Regions from separate parts of the Rhizobium sp. PAMB 3182 genome, predicted to be linked through region 3. Evidence: predicted binding sites of a transcription regulator. Region 3 holds the regulator's gene; each other region holds the start of a gene.
The links. Region 3 encodes LexA, which represses DNA repair genes until DNA is damaged. Its sites were predicted from a motif close to TGTTCNNNNTGTGTTCNG; they were not measured.
Positions count from the first base shown of each region.

Region 1 (4,533 bases), 2.0 Mb from region 3:
CCGTTCTTCCTCGCGACCTTTGGCGGTGCGGGCGTGAACGTGGGCCGGCTTCAGGCGAAGGGAGATGGCGCGGCCGATCATCACGAGGGCGAGAATGCCGGTGAAGGCAACCGTCAGCGACGCCGCGAAAACGAACGTCAGGCCGACAAGGGCGGCTCCGGCAACGGTGAGGAGGATGGCGCGAATGTTCTGCATCGGGAAAAATCCTTTCATGATGAGCAATGTGAGATTTCATTGCGGCGCTTTCAAGAGGGATGCGGCCATTTGTCGGAGCTTGCGCCGTCGGGCAAAGCTTGGCATGACTTTGTCATGATGCCTTCAGCGCCCATTCACCCCGTCCGTATCCGCCGCTCGGTGCTTTGCGTGCCCGCGGCCAACCGGCGGGCGATCGCCAAGGTCGCCTCGCTCGGCTGCGATGCCGTGATCTTCGACCTCGAGGATTCCGTCGCCCCGGAGATGAAGGTCGAGGCGCGGCAAAATCTCTCGGACGCGCTGACCGACAGGCCGGCCGGCGCAATGGAAACGATCATCCGCGTCAACGAGCCGGGGACCGCGTTTCATACCGCTGACATGGATTGCGTTCTTGCCTGCCGGCCCGATGCCGTCCTCATCCCGAAGGTCGAGGAGCCGGAGGATATTTTCGCCGTGCTCGACCGCCTGGCCGAGGCCGATGCGCCGGAGAGCCTGCGCATCTGGGCGATGATCGAGACCCCGAAGGCGATCCTGAACCTGACGGCGCTCGCGGCGTCCGGCCGTACGCAGGCGTCACGGCTCGATTGTCTCGTCGTCGGGCTCAACGACTTGCGCAAGTCGACCGGCGTCCCGCCGGAGCCCTCCCGCTCCTATCTCGTTCCCTGGCTGATGCAGACGGTGCTGGCGGCGCGGGCCTATGGCCTCGACGTTGTCGACAGCGTTTCCAACGATTTCAAGGATCTCGGCGCCTTTGCCGCCGAATGCGCGCAGGGCCGGGCCATGGGGTTTGATGGCAAGATGCTCATTCATCCGGCCCAGATCGGCCCGGCCAATGCGGCGTTCGGACCCAGCGACCTGGCGCTTCGGGAAGCCGAGGCGATCATTGCCGCGTTCGCCGCGCCGGAAGCGGCGGGCATGGGCGTCATCAACATGGACGGGCGCATGGTCGAGCGGCTGCATCTTGCCGAAGCCGAAGTCCTCGTCCATAAGGCGTGCATGATTGCCGAACGCAAAAAGGCCTGACGATGAAACTCTACCGCTTTCTGACCGGTCCGGACGATGCTTCCTTCTGCCACAAGGTGACGGCGGCCCTGAACCAGGGCTGGTCGCTCGCCGGTTCCCCGACCTATGCGTTCAATGCAGAGGCCGGCGTCATGCAGTGCGGGCAGGCGGTCGTGAAGGATGTTCACGGCAAGGACTACCAGCCCGACATGAAGCTTTCCGAGCAATAGCTGCGCGGTAAGCTTCAGCGGCTGATCGTATCGGCGGTTTCCTCGATGCGCTGCATGTCGTCGTCGCTCAGGCCGAAATGGTGGCCGATCTCGTGGATCAGCACATGGGTGACGATGTCGCCCAGCGTCTCGTCATTCTCGGCCCAGTAGTCGAGAATGGGGCGGCGGTAGAGCGTTATGTGGTTCGGCAGCTCACCGGTTTCGAGCGAGAAGCGCTCGGAAATGCCACGGCCTTCGAACAGGCCGAGCAGATCGAACGGTGTTTCCAGCGCCATGTCCTCGAAAACCTCGTCCGTCGGGAAATCGGTCACTTCGATCACGAGGTTGCCGGTCAGCTGGCGAAACTCCTCGGGAAGGTTGCCATAGGCCTCTATGGCCAGCGACTCGAAGACGCTGATCGTCGGCGCGTGGCTGTCCCGCCAGTTTTCACTCAAGTCAATGCGGGCCATGTATGCTCCTTGTCATGGCGCTCATATAGCGTTTCCTGCAGATCATTTCGAGACCCTGTCCGGCAGCAGGCCAAAATCCTGAGATTTTGGTTGACTCTTTTCGAGCGCTCTGGAATCCATAAGAACATAACAGGAACATTTGGACCGTAGAGTGCGCAACGCTCCGGGCCGGTTCTGTAAACGTCGAAATTTCCAAGGAGTGAACGTCATGGCAGAGCTGGCCGTGGCGCGGCAGACTGTTGCTGCCCTGCAGGCAGAGATCGATCGCATCGAAGGGCGTGGCGCCGTGGTTGCCGCCGCGCGCAGCGATGCCGCCTGGCAGAAGCGCCAGGAGACGCCGGATCCGGTCGTGCCTCTGGGCATCACCGAGGTCGATGAGCAACTCCAGGGCGGCCTGCCGTCCTCGGGGCTCGTTGAGTTGCGTTCCGAGCGGTTGTCCGGGGCGGGGGCCGCCAGTGGCTTCGCGCTTGCCGTCTGCGCGCTGATGCAGGCGAGGCTGGAGGCGAAGGGCGGCCATGGGCGTCTGATCTGGATTGCCGATGCCATGGCCGGACGAGAGGCGGGCCTGCCCTATGCCGCCGGGCTCAAGGATTTCGGCCTGCGGCCGGAGAGCCTGCTTTATGCGGCGTCGCGCCAACTGGAGGAAACCCTCTGGCTGACGGAAACGGCGCTCGCCAGCGGCTCGTTTTCCACCGTCGTCCTGGAGGTCTGCGGCAATCCCAGGCATTTCGGTCTGACGGAAAGCCGCCGCCTGCATTTGCGGGCGCGGGAGGCGTGCGTCCCATTGCTTCTCGTCCGGCAGGGCGGAGAGGAGGAGGCGAGCAGCGCGCTCCTGCGCCTCAATGTCCGCCCGGCGCCGTCCGGCCTGCGCGGGCTTTCCGACGGAAGCCGGCTGGAGGCGAGCCTTGGCCATCCCGCCTTTCGTCTTGCCGTCGAAAAGAGCCATCACGCGATCCTTGCCGAGTTCGAACTGGAGTGGAACCCCGATGACCGTCAGTTTTTCCGCCCTGCCTCTCATGCAGCCGCCGTTTCCGTCCCGGCGGGACCAGCGCATTCTGGCGCTGGTGTTTCCGCATCTGCCGACGGATCGCATCGCCCGCAGGCGCTGGGGGCTCTCCTGGCGTTCGACCGGGCGTCCTGATCATCCGCCGCTTGTCTGCGTCGCCAAGCTCAACAACGCCATGCGGGTGACGGCGCTCGACGAGGTGGCGGAAGGGATCGGCTTCAAGCGAGGCCAGGGCATGGCGGAGGCGCGCGCCATGTCGCCCGACCTTGATGTCATTGCCGCCGACGAGGCCGCCGACCTGCGCTTCCTGGAGGCCATTGCCGACTGGTGCGACCGGTATACGCCGCTGGTGGCGCTGGACCAGCCGGACGGTCTCTTCCTCGACATCACCGGCTGCGCCCATCTCTTCGGCGGCGAGCAGGCGCTGCTTGAGGATATTCTCACACGGCTTTTCCACATGGGGCTCGACGTGCGCGGCGCGATCGCGCCTTCGCCGGGTCTCGCCTGGGCCTGTTCACGTTTCGGCGGGCCGGCCGTTTCGTTTCTGGGAGACGAGGCCCGGATCCTTGCCCCGATGCCACTGGCCTGCCTGCGCCTGTCGGCGGAGGTGCTTCTGGCGCTTTCGAAGTCGGGGCTCAAGCGGGTTGGCGACATTCTCGGTGCACCGCGCGCGCCGCTTGCCCGGCGGTTCGGTCCCGAACCGCTCCTCAGGCTCGACCAGGCATTGGGATCGGTGGGGGAATCGGTGTCGCCGCGCCGTCCGGTCGCCATCCTGTCGGCCGAGCGGCGGCTTTCTGAACCGGTTAGCGAGGAGGACGATCTTCTCCATCTCGCCGGACAGCTGGCGGGCTCCCTGAAATCCGGCTTCGAGGCGCGCGGAGAGGGCGGATTGCAGTTCGAGCTGCTCCTCTTCCGGGTCGACGGCAAGGTGTTCCGCATCCTTGCCGGCGCTTCCCTGCCGATCCGCGAGGCGCCGCGCATCGGCGCGCTTTTCAAGGAACGTTTTACGGCCCTGCATGAAAGCTATGATGCCGGCTACGGCTTCGAGATGCTGCGGCTCAACGTGCTGCAGGCAGCACCCTGCCGTGAACAGCAGCCGGATTTTACCGGCGAGGAGGATGAGGACCGGTCGTTTGCCGCCTTCGTCGACCGGGTGAGCGCCCGGCTGGGCGCCGATTGCCTGAGGGTGCCGATGACGCGGGAAAGCCATTGGCCGGAGCGCGCCTCCGTCCTGATGCCGGCAGGCGAGGCCGCCGATTGTCTTTCCGCTGCTTGTGAGCCTCGCCCGCCGCCCTTCAGGGCCGAGCGACCCTTACGCATTTTCCGCCACCCCGAACCGGTGGAAGCGATGGCGGACGTGCCCGAGGGGCCGCCCGTCCATTTCCGCTGGCGCCGGGCGCTCCATCGTGTCTTGCGGGCCGAGGGGCCGGAGCGGCTGGCGGCCGAATGGTGGATCGATGGCGAGGCGCATCCGACCCGCGACTATTTCCGGATCGAGGATGAAGCCGGGCGCCGCTTCTGGCTCTTCAGGGAAGGGCTTTACGAGCGGGAAGCCGGCGTGCCGCGCTGGTTCCTGCACGGAGTTTTCGCATGAATGCCGATCAGGGCTTTGCCGAACTTGGCCTGAAGAGCAATTTCTCCTTTCTGGAGGGCG
Region 1 covers NZ_CM128607.1:2,220,016-2,224,548, forward strand. The annotation lists gene ACU5AZ_RS10850 (hypothetical protein) at 1-195, opposite strand, end outside; gene ACU5AZ_RS10855 (HpcH/HpaI aldolase/citrate lyase family protein) at 310-1,215, shown strand; gene ACU5AZ_RS10860 (DUF1737 domain-containing protein) at 1,218-1,424, shown strand; gene ACU5AZ_RS10865 (metallopeptidase family protein) at 1,439-1,873, opposite strand; gene ACU5AZ_RS10870 (ImuA family protein) at 2,082-3,014, shown strand; gene ACU5AZ_RS10875 (Y-family DNA polymerase) at 2,938-4,473, shown strand; gene ACU5AZ_RS10880 (error-prone DNA polymerase) at 4,470-4,533, shown strand, end outside.
Region 1: ACU5AZ_RS10870 (ImuA family protein) is a predicted target of LexA. The motif match lies at 1,994-2,011, and genes of this name have one in related genera.

Region 2 (4,533 bases), 410 kb from region 3:
CATGGACAAGATCTTCGAGCCCTTCTTCACGACGAAGGAAGTGGGCAAGGGCACGGGTCTCGGCCTCGCCATGGTCTACGGCATCGTCAAGCAGTCCGGAGGCTTCATCTATCCGGAGTCTGAAGTCGGCAAGGGCACCGTCTTCCGCATCTTCCTGCCGCGCCACATTCCGGAGGTTCAGCCCACGGTCGTCGAAGTCGACGGAGCGTCGGCCAGCGCCGCACCGCTGGCGCCGGCAAAGGCACCGGAGCAGGTGGACCTCACCGGCAAGTCGGCCGTCGTTCTCCTGGTCGAGGACGAGGAGGCGGTTCGCCGTGGCGGCAAGCGCATGCTGGAAACCCGTGGCTACACCGTTCACGAGGCGGGCTCCGGCGTTGAGGCGCTGGAGATCATCGAGGAGCTGAACGGCGAGGTCGATATCGTCGTCTCCGACGTCGTCATGCCGGAAATGGACGGGCCGAGCCTCTTGAAGGAAATCCGCAAGATCTATCCGGACATGAAGTTCATCTTCGTTTCCGGTTATGCGGAAGACGCTTTTGCCAGGAACCTGCCGGAAGATGCGAAATTCGGCTTCCTGCCCAAACCCTTCTCGCTGAAACAGCTGGCGGAAGCCGTCTGGGACATGCTCGGCCAGAAGGACTGATCGCGTCGCGGTGCAAACAGCGCTGCCTTCTACAGACATGAAAATGCCGGCCACGAGGGCCGGCATTTTTGTTTGTATCGGTGATGTGTGACTGTCAGCCTGCCATGGCGACGGCGATGCCGGCGGCGAGGCGGGCATTGTTTTCGACCAGCGCGATGTTCGTCTTCAGGCTGCGGCCGTCGGTCAGCCGGTAGATGTCGGAGAGCAGGAAGGGTGTGACTTCCTTGCCCTTGATGTCGGCATCCTCGGCATTGGCTAGCGCGCGGGTGATGTAGATTTCCATTTCCTTGCGCGGGATTTCGGCTTCTTCCGGCACCGGGTTGGCGATCAGCATGCCGCCGCCGAGAACCATGGCTTCACGGGTCTTCTGGAAATGGGCGATCGCCTCAGGGCTGTTCAGCATCAGCGGGCTCGGCAGGCCGGATGAGCGCGACCAGAAGGCCGGGAATTCATGCGAGCCGTAGGTGACGACCGGCACGCCGCGGGTTTCGAGGACTTCGAGCGTCTTCGGAATGTCGAGGATCGCCTTGGCACCGGCGCAGACGACGATGACAGCCGTGCGGGCAAGCTCCTCGAGGTCGGCGGAGATGTCGAAGCTGAGCTCCGCACCGCGATGCACGCCGCCGATGCCGCCGGTGGCGAAAACCCGAATGCCGGCGCGGGCTGCGGCGATCATGGTCGCCGCGACCGTGGTGGCGCCGGTGCGCCGTTCCGACATGGCAAACGCAATGTCGGCGCGCGAGACCTTCATGGCGCCGGTCGTCTGCGACAGCGCTTCGAGTTCCGTGTCTTCCAGGCCGACATGCAGCTTGCCGGCGATGACCGCGATCGTTGCCGGAACCGCGCCCTCGGCGCGGATGATCGCCTCGACGCTGCGCGCCATCTGCAGGTTGCCCGGATAGGGCATGCCATGGGTGATGATGGTCGATTCGAGCGCGACGATCGGCAGGCCCTGCGCCTTGGCGTCGGCGACTTCCTTCGAGTAGGTGATCGGGAAATTGTGGGCGGGTGTGGTCATAATCGGATCCATCAGACTTGTTTTCTTGTTCATGCCAGAAGGCGGGGTTCGGGTACAAGCGCCAAGGTGGCGTCGAGCGTGGCACGGCCGAGATTTTCGGCTGCGGCCAGAGGCGATTGAAGGGTGATCACTGCTGCAGCCGCACCGGTGCGCAACGCTTGAGGCAATCTATCGCCGTCGAGGGTCGCCGCGATCACGCCGGCGGCGAAGGCGTCGCCGGCGCCGGTGACATCGGCTATTTCCGCGAGCACCGGAGGCGTGAGCAATGCGACGGTCTCGTCCTGGAAGGCGACGACATCGCTCCGGCCGCGGGTGACGACTGCGCCGCGCAATCCCTGGCGGCGCAGCAGGTCCGGCCAACCGGCGGGCTCTTGCGGCCTTGATCCCGCGATGGCTTCGGCCTCGGCCTCATTCATGAAGAGGAGGTGGAGGCGCGGCAACGCGGAACGGAAGCGGACGACCTTGGCCGGCGAGATGGCGATCGCGGCAAGCGGGATGCCGCGTTTCGCCGCCACGTCCGCGAGCGCGGTGATCGTTTCGGCGGGCATGTTGCCGTCGGTCAGGATGAGGTCGGCCGCTTCGATCGCGTCCCGGATCTGGCGCATGGCAAGGCGGCGCGGCGAGAAGAGGGCGTAGAGCTCCATGTCGGCGATGCCGATCACCAGATTGCCGTCCTTCTCCAGGATCGCGGTGTAGCTCGGCGTCTGCCTGTCGAGAAAGGTCAAGGGGCGGTCGTCGATACCCGCCCGTTTGGCTGCGTCCGCAACCATGTCGCCGGCCTGATCGCCGCCACGCGGCGAGACGAGCGTGACGGCGTGGCCCAGCCGGGCGAGATTCTGCGCGGCATTGAAGCCGCCGCCGCCGGGTTCGGTGAACCACCGGCCCGGATTGGACGCGCCTGGCACCGTCGCAGTCGAAATGCGCGCCCGCCGGTCGATATGGGCGCCGCCGATGACGAGGATTTTCTTGGTCATGGGAGCCTGCCTGATGAGCGCGATTCGGACAAAACAGGGCTTTGGGAGGCGCGAGGCCGCATGCGGCAAGCTCTTGTTTCCACACCCGAAAACGAAAAGAGAACAAATGTCATATTGTTATTTTCTTTCATCGGCTTGCAAGGGTCTTGCGAAACGAGAACAAAATGTGTACATATTCGTCATCGACGGCTTCATTGCCTGTGCGGCTTCAATAACCTAAAGGTGGATCAAATGGCACAAAATTCTTTGCGGCTCGTAGAGGACAAATCCGTGGATAAAAGCAAGGCACTGGAAGCTGCACTTTCCCAGATCGAACGGTCGTTCGGCAAGGGATCGATCATGAAGCTCGGTTCCAATGAAAACGTCGTCGAAATCGAAACCATTCCGACCGGCTCGCTCGGGCTCGACATCGCGCTCGGCGTCGGTGGTCTGCCGAAGGGACGCATCATCGAGATTTTCGGACCGGAAAGCTCCGGCAAGACGACCCTGGCGCTGCAGACGATCGCGGAAGCCCAGAAGAAGGGTGGCATTTGCGGCTTCATCGACGCCGAGCATGCGCTCGATCCCATCTATGCCCGCAAGCTTGGCGTCGATCTTCAGAACCTTCTGATCTCGCAGCCGGACACCGGCGAACAGGCTCTGGAAATCACCGATACGCTGGTGCGTTCCGGCGCGCTTGACGTTCTCGTCATCGACTCGGTCGCCGCGCTGACGCCGCGCGCGGAAATCGAAGGTGAAATGGGCGACAGCCTGCCGGGCCTGCAGGCCCGCCTGATGAGCCAGGCGCTGCGCAAGCTGACCGCCTCGATCTCGCGTTCGAACTGCATGGTCATCTTCATCAACCAGATCCGCATGAAGATCGGCGTCATGTTCGGCTCGCCGGAAACAACGACCGGCGGCAACGCGCTCAAGTTTTATGCGTCGGTTCGCCTCGACATCCGCCGGATCGGTTCCGTCAAGGACCGCGACGAAGTTGTCGGCAACCAGACGCGCGTCAAGGTCGTCAAGAACAAGATGGCACCGCCCTTTAAGCAGGTCGAGTTCGACATCATGTATGGCGAAGGCGTTTCGAAGACCGGCGAACTGGTCGATCTCGGCGTCAAGGCGGGCATCGTCGAGAAGTCCGGCGCCTGGTTCTCCTATAACAGCCAGCGTCTCGGTCAGGGTCGTGAGAATGCCAAGCAGTTCCTGCGCGACAATCCCGACACGATGGCCGAAATCGAAATGGCGCTGCGCCAGAATGCCGGCCTGATCGCCGAGCAGTTCCTGGACAAGGGCGGTGACGAGGACGACGGCGACGCCGCCGCCGAGGGCTGAGACCGATACGCGACCTGGCGGGCAATCGTTCGCCGGTCCGCTGACGATCCGGACGGGGTGAGCCCCGGGATCGATGGCTTTGACGGCTGCACATCAAGGCGATGTGCAGCCGTTTCCGTTTGTTCTGGACAGTCATGGGGGCGTTGGATAAAAGCCAGTGGTTTTGTTGAATAATCCGCCGGACGGCGGGCGGCAGTGAAGGGTCAAGCATGAGCGGCGTGAACGACATCCGGTCGACATTCCTCGACTATTTCAAGACGAACGGACACGAGGTGGTTGCCTCCAGCCCGCTCGTGCCGCGCAACGATCCGACGCTGATGTTCACCAATGCCGGCATGGTGCAGTTCAAGAACGTCTTCACGGGTCTGGAAAGCCGTCCCTATTCGACGGCCGTGACCGCGCAGAAATGCGTGCGCGCCGGCGGCAAGCACAACGACCTCGACAATGTCGGCTACACCGCGCGCCACCATACGTTCTTCGAGATGCTCGGCAACTTCTCCTTCGGCGACTATTTCAAGGATCGCGCGATCGAGCTTGCCTGGAACCTGATCACCAAGGAATTCGGCATCGACCGCAACCGG
Region 2 covers NZ_CM128607.1:4,015,025-4,019,557, forward strand. The annotation lists gene cckA (cell cycle histidine kinase CckA) at 1-643, shown strand, start outside; gene ACU5AZ_RS19220 (pseudouridine-5'-phosphate glycosidase) at 738-1,661, opposite strand; gene ACU5AZ_RS19225 (carbohydrate kinase family protein) at 1,691-2,635, opposite strand; gene recA (recombinase RecA) at 2,867-3,952, shown strand; gene alaS (alanine--tRNA ligase) at 4,162-4,533, shown strand, end outside.
Region 2: recA (recombinase RecA) is a predicted target of LexA. The motif match lies at 2,723-2,740, and genes of this name have one in related genera.

Region 3 (4,533 bases):
GGATCGGTGCGGTCGGTTTCTTCTACGGTTCTCCCGAAGAAGTGGCTGTGGGGCAGCGTGCATCCCTTCTTGACCGCGCCCGGCTTGCGATCGAGATGCTGCGCGACACGATTTCCGCCCGGATTCGAGCGACGCTTGCTGGCGACACCGGGGCGTTTGCCTCGGCCATCGTCACCGGCCAGAGACGTGCGCTGTCGGATGAGACGGCGGAAGCCTTGCGCATGTCGGGATTGGCGCATGTGATCGCCATTTCCGGCTTGCACATGGCGCTCGCAGCCGGCCTCTTCTTTGCCGGCCTGCGCACGGCGCTCGCCCTGTTCCCGGCCCTCGTGCAACGCTTCTCGGTCAAGAAGTGGGCCGCAGCCGCTGCCCTGGCCGGGGCATTCGGCTATCTGCTGATCTCCGGGCTGCAGGTATCAGCGATCCGCGCCTTCATCATGCTGGCATTGATGCTGGTCGCAGTCCTCATCGACCGGCCGGCGATCAGTCTCAGGAACGTCGCGCTCGCGGCGCTGATCATTCTCACCGTCACGCCGTCCGCCGTCATGGGGCCGAGCTTCCAGATGTCATTTGCCGCGACGGTGGCGCTTGTGGCGGGATACAGATGGTGGCGGATGCGCTCGGTGGACCGGAGCGCTCCGCGTCGCCGGTCCGGTATCATCGCCCTTGCCGCGAAAGCCGGCGGGTTTGCTTCGGCGCTGGCGCTCACATCGGCGATCGGCGGGACGGCAACGGCGGTCTTCGCGCTGGAGCATTTCTACCGCCTCGCACCCTATGGCTTTGCCGCCAATCTCATCGCCATGCCGGTCGTCACCTTCGTGGTCATGCCGGCCGGCTTGGTCTCCGTCCTCGCCATGCCGTTTGGGCTCGAGCATTGGCCGCTACGCCTCATGGGGGTTGGGTTGGACATCGTCATCGCGGTGGCCCGAGATGTCACCGGCTGGGACAGCGGCGTGTCATCCGGACGCCTGCCTCCCTACGCCTTCGAACTCTCAGTCGCCGGCTTTCTGCTCCTGGTCCTGTTGCGCAGTCGTCTCAGATATCTTGGCCTGCCGCTGATGGCCGCGGCGGTTGCGCTGATCGCGTACGGACCGACAAACTCGTCTCCTGCGCTGATTATCAGCGAGGACGGCAGGCTGGTGGCCCGCATTGCCGATGGACGGCTCGAGACCAACCGCAGTCGTCCGCCATCTTTCATCTTCGAACAATGGCAGCGGGCGCTCGCCATGCCGAAGGGTGAGGGGCCGGACATGGCGGATGGGGATCCGGTCCCGCCTGACCGGACAGGAGGAGGAGAAGGAGGAGAACCGCCACGGCTGCCGGCCTCCGTCTTGAATGCGGAGCGATTGGCCATGGAGACGGCCCTGAATGGAGAGATATCCCCCTTCCACTGCAGGAAGGCCGCCTGGTGCGCCGGTCAGGTTACGGCGTCGGGCGGAACCGCATTGCGGGTGGTGACGGTGGAAAAACCCGCCTATGCCGGACCCGCCTGCGACATCGCCGATGTGGTCATCGTGCCGTTCCGGCTCGGCTACGACACGTGCCGCTCGGGCGCGACATTGCTTACGGCGGAACGTCTGCGAAGAACCGGATCGATCGAACTCCATGCGGCGTTGGATGGCATCGGCTTTGAGGCCAGGACGGCAGTCGGCGCAATCGACCGCCCCTGGACCCGGCATCGATATTATGACTGGCGGGCAAATAGCTTCCTGGCCACGCAGGAAACAGCCACATGGCCGCTTGTTCCGCATCCGCGTGATACGGACGCAGCCAGGCGTGTCACCGGTCAGTGATAGCGGCGGATGAGGCCGACGAGCTTGCCTTGGACCTTCACCCGATCGGAGGCGAAGATACGCGTCTCATAGGCCGGGTTGGCGGCTTCGAGTGCAATCGACGCACCCTTGCGGCGGAAGCGCTTGAGCGTTGCTTCCTCGTCGTCGACCAAGGCCACGACGATCTCGCCCGGATTGGCGCTGCTGACATTCTTGATGATGACGGTATCGCCATCGAGGATGCCGGCCTCGATCATCGAGTCGCCCTTGACCTCCAGCGCATAGTGTTCGCCGGAGCCCAGCATTTCCATCGGCACGGACAGGCTGTGCGTGTTGTTCTGGATGGCGGAGATCGGCACACCGGCGGCGATGCGGCCCATGACCGGGACGCTGACGGTGTCGTTCGCAGGTTCCGGTGCCTTGGGCGCCGGGGCGAGCTTCGGCTTGCCGAGGCTGCCTTCGATGACGCTTGGCGAAAAGCCGCGCCGTGGCTGCAGGCTCGGCGAATAGGCTTCGGGAAGCTTGATGACCTCCAGCGCGCGCGCCCGGTTCGGCAGGCGGCGGATGAAGCCGCGCTCCTCGAGCGCCGTGATCAGCCGGTGAATGCCGGACTTGGACGCGAGATTGAGTGCATCCTTCATCTCGTCAAAGGATGGCGGAACGCCGGATTCCTTCATCCGCTCGTGAATGAAGAGAAGCAGTTCCTGTTGCTTTCGCGTCAGCATGAATCGGCACCTTCCAGAATCATGAAACAAATACAGAACGGACACTATATGTTCCCACTGTGTTCCGCAAGTGCCTAAAATATCGTGAAAGCGGGGGCCGGTGTCGCAGGAACTGCCGATTTTTCCTGCTGCGGGTCGGCTATGAGCGTTAGCGAGCCGGATCGACTGCGATGTAGGCGCGCTCGGCTTCCGCTGCGCGTGCCTCGGCGAGCGTGCCGGAGAGAACGGCCTTCATGAGGACGGCCGGATCGATCGAACGCCAGCCGCCACTGACCGCCGTCACGTCGTACCCGTCGGCGGCGAGCCGGTCGGCTTCCGTCTTCTCCAGCGTGATGACGGCCTTGAAGCGATCGCCGGCTTCGACGTCCGCAAGCTTTCGTCGCTGCAGGAAAGGTCGTTCGACGCCGCTGTGCAACCGTGCCTCGGAGGCGACGATGTCAGACCCCAGGAAGACGATGTCGTCGGCGGGCAGGTCGAGTTGGGCGACCTTGTCGGCGATCGGCTTTCCAAGGTCGGGCATGCCGAAGGCGGCGACGACGGGATAGATGGCAAGCAGGATCGCCATAGGCAGGGCGGAGAGCGCCAGAACCTTGGGCCGGAAGGCCTGGCGATTGGCGATGCGCCAGACGAGAAGCAGGCCGAGGGCAATGGCAACCACGATCGCAACCGTTACCTTGGCACTCAGCAGCTGCGCCGAGACGCCGTAGAGGATGGCGAAGGTGAGGGCCAGGCCGATCGCCGAGAATTTGAGAAACAGGCTTAGATAGCGTGATGTCGTCTCGCGATCGAAGGAGGCGAGGCCGACCGCCATCAGGATCGACAGAGCGGGAAGCGACGGAATGATGTAGCGGTGATCCGGCTTGAAGGCTGGCGCGAACATGGCGATGTTGAGCGCGATCCAGCCCGCGAGCAGCAGCGCCGATGCGCCGAGCTGCCGGAAGCCCGGTACTTTGCGCGTGGCGATCGCGGTCGCCGCAATCACGAAAAGCCAGCCGATCACAGGCGCCAGCAGGCCGGCAACGCTGAGACCGACGGAATCGAACACCGCGAACACCGAGAATTCCAGCTTGGTGCGCACCTGATCGCCGACGAACTGGTTGTCGAGCGCCGAGCTCGACCGCAGCACCTGGTAGACGAACCACCAGCCGGCAAGAGCCATGGAGAAGAGAATCGGCAGCGGGGCGATCAGCCGGCGAAAATGAACGCGGCACGAGGGAAAGAGGACGATCAGGCCGAAGACGCAGGCCGGTGGCGCCAGCGCCGGAATGCCCTTCGTCAGGATCGCCATCGCCGTTCCGCCATAGGCAAGCCAGGCGTCCCATCTGTCTTCTTCGTCGCCGAAGAGCAGGCCGGCAAAGCCGTAAAGCGCCACCAGCATGAACAGCGTCAGCGGAATGTCGGGAATCGCCGTGACGGCGGAGCGCAGGAAGACGAAGTTGCCGGCGAGCATGGCGAGCGAGAACAGGGCGATCTCATCGTCGCCCGTCAGCCGCTTGGCCAGCCTGTAGGTGACGAACAGGATGGCGGCTGCGCCGAGCAGCCAGAAGATGCGCGAGCCGATGACGCCTATGCCGAAGATTTTCATGCCGGCGACGCTCATCCAGTAGGCAAACGGCGGCTTCTTCAGCCGCACAGCATCCTCGCCGGTGCGCGGCGTCAGGTAGTCGCCGCTCTCCATCATCAGCGCCGCGCCCTGTGAATAGTGGCGCTCGTCCGGATAATGCAGGATCATGCTCTCGGCGAAGGGAAAGATCGCGACTAGGAAGGCAATGACGAAGATCGCCGCGATCGTGCGGTTCGAACTCGCAATGGCGGCAAGCGTCTGCGGCATGTCGGCGCGGTTTCCCATTGATGCGTTGTGCGGTCACCTCTGTCCACATTTTCGCCGGCAAATCAACCGATGGCGGGGTGGGGCGACGAATGTTCGCGCCAAGACTTGCAAATCGGCCACGGATGAAGCACATCAGCGGCGAAATGGAGGAAGTCGCACATGGATGCAACCGGGTCTGCCGGCCGCCGCCTTCTGGATCATCTGG
Region 3 covers NZ_CM128607.1:250,010-254,542, reverse strand. The annotation lists gene ACU5AZ_RS01365 (ComEC/Rec2 family competence protein) at 1-1,793, shown strand, start outside; gene lexA (transcriptional repressor LexA) at 1,787-2,497, opposite strand; gene ACU5AZ_RS01355 (ArnT family glycosyltransferase) at 2,646-4,328, opposite strand; gene ACU5AZ_RS01350 (VOC family protein) at 4,488-4,533, shown strand, end outside.